Regions from separate parts of the Pseudomonas sp. Pse1 genome, predicted to be linked through region 1. Evidence: predicted binding sites of a transcription regulator. Region 1 holds the regulator's gene; the other holds the start of a gene.
What was found. Region 1 encodes sigma-54, which starts transcription at its own class of promoters, with help from an activator protein. Its sites were predicted from a motif close to ANTGGCATNNANNTTGCTNT; they were not measured.

Region 1 (4,186 bases):
TGGTGCGCGCCGACCAGGGCCGCGTGCTGATCGACGACCTCGATGTCAGCCATCAGCCGATGCACGGCCGTGCACGAGCAGGCATCGGCTATCTTCCGCAAGAAGCGTCGATCTTCCGTAAACTGTCGGTTGCCGACAACATCATGGCCATCCTCGAAACCCGCAAGGAACTCGACAAGGCAGGCCGTCGCAAGGAGCTGGAAAGCCTGCTGCAGGAGTTCCACATCAACCACATTCGCGACAACCTCGGCATGAGCCTGTCCGGTGGCGAGCGCCGTCGCGTCGAGATTGCCCGCGCATTGGCCACCGCACCGAAATTCATCCTGCTCGACGAACCTTTCGCAGGCGTCGACCCGATTTCGGTGGGCGACATCAAGCAAATCATCCATCACCTCAAGGCCAAGGGTATCGGTGTACTGATCACCGACCACAACGTACGCGAGACCCTGGATATCTGCGAAACTGCCTATATCGTCAACGACGGCCAGCTGATTGCCGAAGGTGATGCCGAGACCATCCTGGCCAATGAACTGGTCAAGGAGGTTTACCTGGGCCACGAGTTCCGCCTGTAAGCGACGAGGCGTCTGGACGCCGCCGGGGCGTAATGTCAATAAAACTATCTATCTTTTTATTGTCATGACGCTCTAGGCAAACACTTCAGTTTCGGGCATATAATTTGCTTAAGTTAGGCGCTCCGGCGCCCTGTAGTGGATGGCGCACGTGCGCCGGCGAATAAGGTGTTAAGCCCCAGCCATGAAACCATCGCTAGTCTTGAGAATGGGCCAGCAGCTGACGATGACACCGCAGCTGCAACAGGCCATCCGTCTGCTCCAATTGTCGACCCTGGACCTGCAACAGGAAATCCAGGAGGCCTTGGAATCCAATCCAATGCTTGAACGCCAGGAAGAAGGCGACGACTTCGATAACGCCGACCCGATGGCCGACAATATCGAGCAGAAACCCAACACCGACGTCCAGGAACCTTCCTACCAGGAAACCGCCCCCACGGTGGATAACCTTGAGGAAGGTGAGTGGAACGAGCGCATTCCCAACGAACTCCCGGTCGACACCGCCTGGGAAGACGTCTACCAGACCAGTGCCAGCAGCCTGCCGAGCAACGATGACGACGAGTGGGATTTCACCACCCGCACTTCGGCCGGTGAGAGCCTGCAAAGCCATCTGCTCTGGCAACTGAACCTGGCCCCGATGTCCGACACCGATCGCCTGATCGGCGTGACCCTGATCGACTGCATCAACAACCAGGGGTACCTGGACGAAACCCTCGAGGAGATCCTCGAAGCCTTCGATCCGGAACTGGACATCGAACTGGACGAAATCGAAGCCGTCCTGCACCGCATTCAGCAATTCGAGCCGGCCGGTATCGGCGCCCGCAACCTGGGCGAGTGCTTGCTTCTGCAATTGCGTCAGTTGCCCGCCAAGACCCCGTGGATCGCCGAAGCCAAGCGCCTGGTCACCGACTATATCGACCTGCTGGGCAGCCGCGACTACAGCCAACTGATGCGCCGCATGAAGCTCAAGGAAGACGAACTGCGCCAGGTCATTGAGCTGGTACAGAGCCTCAACCCGCGTCCGGGCTCGCAGATCGAGTCCAGCGAAGCCGAATACGTGGTGCCGGACGTGATCGTGCGCAAGGACAACGAGCGCTGGCTGGTGGAACTGAACCAGGAGTCTGTGCCACGCCTGCGGGTCAACCCTCAGTACGCCGGGTTTGTCCGCCGTGCCGACACCAGTGCCGACAACACCTTCATGCGCAACCAGTTGCAGGAGGCCCGCTGGTTCATCAAGAGCCTGCAGAGCCGCAACGAAACCTTGATGAAAGTCGCCACCCAGATCGTCGAGCACCAGCGCGGCTTCCTCGAATACGGCGACGAAGCGATGAAGCCCCTGGTCCTGCACGACATCGCCGAAGCGGTAGGTATGCATGAATCGACCATTTCGCGGGTTACCACGCAGAAATTCATGCACACCCCGCGCGGTATTTATGAGCTGAAATACTTTTTCTCAAGTCATGTCAGCACCTCCGAAGGCGGCGAATGCTCGTCTACGGCGATCCGCGCGATCATCAAAAAACTGGTTGCCGCGGAAAATCAGAAAAAGCCGTTGAGTGACAGCAAAATCGCTGGTTTACTGGAGGCACAAGGCATTCAGGTGGCCCGTCGTACCGTCGCCAAGTACCGCGAATCCTTGGGGATCGCGCCTTCGAGCGAACGCAAGCGTTTGATGTAACGGGCCACGCCACCGCGTTCCAGGGTGTGTTCGGAATTGTTCCGGATACACCCAGTGGCAGGCATCACAGCCTGCCGCCTTATGCACTGGCAACGAAGGAGAAGCTGTATGCAAGTCAACATCAGTGGACACCAACTGGAAGTTACCGAACCTCTGCGCACCTACATCGGCGAAAAACTCGACCGACTGGAAAGGCACTTCGACAAGATCACCAACGTGCAGGTCACGATGAATGTCGAGAAGCTGAAGCAGAAAATCGAAGCCACGCTGCATATCCCCGGCGGAGAAGTGGTTGCCAATGCCGAGCATGACGACATGTATGCCGCCATTGACCTGCTGACCGACAAGCTGGACCGTCAACTCAAAAAGCATAAGGAAAAGACCCAGAGCCTCCTCCAGGGCGCAACCGGTCGTTAACACCCCCATCCCATGATCCGACTTGAAAGCATCCTGACCCCCGGCCGTTCCCTCGTGAACGTGCCGGGCGGCAGTAAAAAGAAAGCCCTCGAACAAATTGCCAACCTGATCGCCCGGGAAGTCCCGGATCTGGAGATGCAAGATGTCTTCGAGGCGTTGATTGCCCGTGAAAAACTCGGCTCGACTGGTTTTGGCAACGGCATCGCCATTCCACACTGCCGCCTCAAGGGTTGCACATCCCCTATCAGCGCCCTGATGCACCTCGACGCCCCAATTGATTTCGACGCCATCGATGGCGCTCCGGTCGACTTGCTGTTCGTCCTGCTGGTCCCCCAAGCGGCTACCGATGCGCACCTTGAACTGCTACGTCAGATCGCCAGCATGCTGGACCGTAAGGAAGTGCGTGATCGCCTGCGCAACGCCAGCAGCAATCAAGACTTGTACCAGGTTGTCCTGGACGAGCAGAACGGTCACTGATGATGCGCCTGATTATTGTCAGCGGACGCTCCGGCTCCGGCAAAAGTACGGCCCTCAATGTCCTCGAAGACAACGGCTATTACTGCATCGACAACCTTCCGGCAGGCCTGTTGCCGGAGTTGGCCGAACGCGCACTGATTCACAATGAACTGAGCCAGCCACTGGTCGCGGTCTCCATCGACGCGCGCAACCTGCCCAGTCATTTGACCCGTTTCCCGGAATTGCTGGATGAAGTACGTAGCCGCCACATCCAGTGTGATGTGCTGTACCTCGACGCCGACGAAGAAACCCTGCTCAAGCGCTTCTCCGAGACACGTCGGCGGCACCCGTTAAGCAGCTCCAATCGCTCGCTGGCCGAAGCCATCGAAGATGAGACCACCCTGCTGGGGCCTATTGCCGACCTCGCCGACCTCAAGCTCAACACCACCAATCTCAACCTGTACCAGTTGCGCGATACCATCAAGCTGCGCCTGCTCAATCAGCCGGAGCCCGGTACGGCGTTTCTGGTGGAGTCGTTCGGCTTCAAGCGCGGCATGCCGGTCGATGCCGACCTGGTGTTCGACGTGCGCTGCCTGCCGAACCCCTACTGGATTCCGGATCTGCGGGCACAGTCAGGCCTGGACCAACCGGTTGCCGACTATCTGGCCGCGCAGCCGGATGTCGAGGAAATGTTTGTAGACATCTCCAGCTACCTGCTCAAATGGCTGCCGCGATTTGCTGCCAGTAACCGGGCCTACGTCACCATTGCGATCGGCTGCACCGGCGGACATCACCGCTCCGTGTACCTGACCGAACGCCTGGGGCAGATCCTGCAAAAAACCCTGAAGAACGTCCAGGTTCGCCACCGCGACCTTAGCTAAAGGATTCACACCGCGATGCCTGCTCTGGAAATTGAAATCATCAACAAATTGGGCCTGCATGCCCGTGCTTCAGCGAAATTCGTAGGTGTAGCGGGTCGATTCCCCTGCCAGATTCGAGCCGGGCGCACGCCTGAGTCGATGGTCGACGGAAAAAGCATCATGGCGATGATGATGCTCGCGGCCGG
Region 2 (4,186 bases), on a different contig from region 1:
GATATCGAAGTCTGCGGCACCAGCCAGGAAGAGGCCATCACGCTGATCGGATGGTGGGAGCAGATGACCGCGGCGTAGTGTGTTCAACGAACGGAACTTCAACAATAAGGAACAAGACTATGGGTTCGCTGCATCGTATCGCTGTGTTGTGTGGTTTGACCGCCGTGCTGGCCTCGACCATGGCTCAGGCTGAAGACTGGAAAGTCGCCAAGAATGAAGACGGGATCAAGATTTCCCTGAGTGAAATCCCGGGCTCCGACTACAAGTCTTACCAGGGCGTGACCCTGATGAAGACCACGGTCGCCAAGCTGCGCGCGTTGCAGGAAGACGTGGCGGGTGCCTGCACCTGGATTCATGAGTGCAAAATGCAGAAGCTGCTCAAGCATGAAGGCGACCAGAGCTGGACCTACACCCAATTCAATACGCCGTGGCCTGTCACCCCGCGTGATTCGGTGCTGCACGTGACCACCGTCGAGAACGCCGATGGCAGCCTGACCCGCAACCTCGAAGGCGTGCCCAAGTACATTCCCGAAGAGAAAGGTTTCGTTCGTGTTACTCAGGTTAAAGGCTTCTGGAAGTTCGTGCCCAAGGGCGATCAGGTCGAAGTGACTTATCAAGTGCACACCGAGCCAGGTGGCAGCGTACCGGCAATGGTTGCCAACAAGTTCGTGGTCGATGCCCCGTTCGAAACCCTCAAGGCCTTGAAGGCGCGCGCCGAGAAATAAGCATCCTGTGCCGGAACGGGTTTTTCCGTTCCGGCGCTGCTGACGCCGGGAACGATTTCCGATCCTTCGCGGTCGAGATACAGGTAAGCCCATTGGCGGGCTTTGCCGAGGAGGCAGCGATGCAAAAGTGGCAAATCACCTTTGTTGATGATCACGGTGAGCAAAGCGTCGAGCAATTTGACTGCGAGCAAAAACCGGACATGGAAAAGGCTGCACAGTTGATTCGCGCCAAACTGCTCCCGGTTTCGGCCGAGCTGGATCTCAATGACCTGGAAGGTCGCACCGCCGAACCGACGGTCAAAAGCCTTAAAACCCAGAACAGCATTCAAATCCTCGCGATCACCCCGATTCCTTGACCCCTCCCGATTCAGGCCTTGGCAGCCGCTCTGACTTGGGGCTACTCTGCATTCGAGATCAGCGAATGGATCGCTAAGGTCTGGTCTTGTCAGCTACATGCTTGTTTCCCGGCGGCAACCGGGTTGCCGCAGCACTCGCCAGAAAGGTGCAGGGAGTACGGAAAGTCTATCCATCTGATTGCGGAGGACGTTTCATGAGCACAGCCTATCAAGAAGACATCAGCAGCAGCGTGCTGCGCCGCATGAAAGAAGGCGGTTTTGATTTTTCACGGTTCCATCCCATCGAGTTCTACGCCATTTTCCCCGACGAGGAGCGGGCACGCAGGGCGGCAGGGCAGTTTCGCGGTGAGTCCTTGAATGCACAGATCAGTGTGCGTGACGACGGCGCCTGGTATCTGGAACTGAGTAAGGTGATGTTCGCCACCTATGGCGGAATCGGCGATTTTGAACAGGACTTTGAAGCGGTGGTAGAGCCTTTGGGTGGGATTATCGAGGGCTGGGGTGTCAAGCACGAGGTACGAGGGCAACTCGCATAACATCATGAACAGCGACACTATGCAGCGACGGCTGACCCTTGGGTCAGCCGTTTTCGTATGGGCAGGAAAAAGCCGGACAAAAAAAAGCCACCTGAGCAGGTGGCCAAAAGGGAAGAGAGGTGGGCAGAACGCTGTCGGACAGCTGCGTTCTGCGAGGTAGGACAATTATCGGCAAGCGCCGGCGAGCAGTGAAATGAACTGTGGCTATGCTCCTAATAGCCATCCTCATTGCCATTCCGTGGAGCGTTGGCGTTCAGGTTGGAGCATCCACTGCACAGGAATGGTGCGGTGCTTGCGGCGTCATCAAGCAACCTATTGAAATTAAAGGGTTATTGCCGCTGGCACGGGCCTTGCGAAGGCAAAGTGTCCGAGTGACAAGGAGTACGGCATGATCCGCACCTATTTTGACGAGATGTACGACGCGGGTGGCCAGGTCCGTCCGCACTACCGGGAATTCGCCCGTTGGTTGGCCGAAACGCCTGACGAGCTGTTGGCACAACGCCGACGCGAGGCCGATCTGCTGTTTCATCGCGCCGGTATTACCTTCACCCTTTACGGCGACGAGCAGGGCACCGAGCGCCTGATTCCTTTCGATACCATCCCCCGCAGCATTCCCGCCAGCGAGTGGCGCATCGTCGAGCGTGGCTGCATACAAAGGGTCAAGGCCCTGAATATGTTCCTCGCCGACCTGTACCACGAGCAGCGGATCATCAAGGCCGGCATTATTGCCCCGGAACAGGTACTGGCCAACGAGCAATACCAGCTCGCCATGCAGGGTCTGGACCTGCATCGCGATATCTACTCGCATATCTCTGGCGTCGACCTGGTACGCGACGGCGATGGCACCTACTACGTGCTCGAGGACAACCTGCGCACCCCCAGCGGTGTCAGCTACATGCTCGAAGACCGCAAGATGATGATGCGCCTGTTCCCGGAGTTGTTCGCCGCGCAGCGTATTGCACCCATCGATCATTATCCCAATCTGTTGCTCGACACTCTGAAAAGCTCCAGCCCCATCGATGACCCCAGCGTCGTGGTGCTGACCCCGGGGCGCTTCAACAGTGCTTTCTTCGAGCACGCCTTCCTTGCCCGGGAAATGGGCGTGGAACTGGTGGAGGGCGCGGATCTGTTCGTGCGTGATGACAAAGTCTTCATGCGCACCACGGATGGGCCGAAGGCCGTCGATGTGATCTACCGACGCCTCGACGATGCCTTCCTCGATCCATTGGCCTTCAATCCGGATTCAATGCTCGGGGTCCCGGGGCTGCTGTCGTCCTATCGCAGCGGTAACGTGGTGCTGGCCAATGCCATCGGCACCGGAGTGGCAGATGACAAGTCGGTGTATCCGTATGTCACCGAGATGATTCGTTTCTACCTCGACGAAGAGCCGATCCTGCAAAACGTGCCGACCTGGCAGTGTCGCAATCCATCGGAGCTGTCACACGTGCTGGCCCATCTGCCGGAGTTGGTGGTCAAGGAAACCCAGGGGTCCGGGGGCTACGGCATGCTGGTCGGCCCCGCTGCGACAGCCGCAGAGATCGAACTGTTTCGGGCACGGATCAAGGCCAAGCCGCACGCCTATATCGCCCAACCGACGTTATCGCTGTCGACCTGCCCGACCTTTGTCGAAAACGGTATCGCGCCGCGCCATATCGACCTGCGGCCGTTCGTCCTGTCCGGGCGTGAAACCCGCGTGGTGCCTGGCGGATTGACCCGAGTCGCGCTGCGTGAGGGCTCGTTGGTGGTCAACTCCTCACAGGGTGGTGGCACCAAGGACACCTGGGTCGTCGAGGATTGAAGGAAACTTGCCATGTTGAGTAGAACTGCTTCGGACCTGTATTGGATGTCGCGTTATCTGGAGCGGGCGGAAAACCTCGCACGGATGCTCGACATCAGCTATTCGCTGTCGCTGATGCCGCAGGACGGCCGCGGCGACGGCTTGCATGAACTGGCAATGCCCTTGCTGATCACCGGCACACTGGACGATTACCTGGAGCGCCACGGGGCGCTGCACGCCGAGCGCCTGCTGCACTTCTTCGCCCTCGATGCGGCCAATCCCGCCAGCATTTACAGCTGCCTGGGCGCGGCGCGGGCCAGTGCGCATGCAGTGCGTGGGCGAATTACCGCCGACATGTGGGAAAACATCAACGCGACCTGGCTGGAAATACGCGGCATTGCCGAGCAGGGCCTGGGTCGCTATGGCATGAGCCGCTTTTGCGAGTGGATCAAGGAGCGTTCGCACCTGTTTCGCGGTGCCTCCTACGGCACCATCATGCGCAACGATGCCTTCCGTTTCATTCGTCTGGGGACCTTCGTCGAGCGCGCCGACAACACCCTGAGACTGCTGGATGCGCGCTACGAAATGGCCGGCGACCAGGCGGAAGCCGTCAGTGATGGCACTGCTCACGCTTACTACCAGTGGAGCGCCTTGTTGCGGGCGTTGTCGTCATTCGAGGCTTACACCGAAATCTATCGCGATGCACCGGGCGCCCGTCAGGTCGCCGAGCTGTTGTTGCTGCGGGCCGACGTGCCGCGTTCGTTGCGCGCCTGCACCGAGGAGATCGATCAG

Region 2: a site for sigma-54 is predicted at 1,955-1,974, ahead of NR126_RS20925 (circularly permuted type 2 ATP-grasp protein). Genes of this name have one in related genera too.

Annotation. Positions count from the first base shown of each region.
Region 1 is NZ_JALJRO010000004.1:42,441-46,626, reverse strand. Features, by position in the region: gene lptB (LPS export ABC transporter ATP-binding protein) at 1-572, shown strand, start outside; gene NR126_RS07620 (RNA polymerase factor sigma-54) at 754-2,247, shown strand; gene hpf (ribosome hibernation-promoting factor, HPF/YfiA family) at 2,356-2,664, shown strand; gene ptsN (PTS IIA-like nitrogen regulatory protein PtsN) at 2,677-3,141, shown strand; gene rapZ (RNase adapter RapZ) at 3,144-4,001, shown strand; gene NR126_RS07600 (HPr family phosphocarrier protein) at 4,017-4,186, shown strand, end outside.
Region 2 is NZ_JALJRO010000016.1:4,716-8,901, forward strand. Features, by position in the region: gene NR126_RS20905 (YkgJ family cysteine cluster protein) at 1-78, shown strand, start outside; gene NR126_RS20910 (START domain-containing protein) at 120-725, shown strand; gene NR126_RS20915 (hypothetical protein) at 845-1,081, shown strand; gene NR126_RS20920 (ribonuclease E inhibitor RraB) at 1,276-1,617, shown strand; gene NR126_RS20925 (circularly permuted type 2 ATP-grasp protein) at 2,006-3,415, shown strand; gene NR126_RS20930 (alpha-E domain-containing protein) at 3,428-4,186, shown strand, end outside.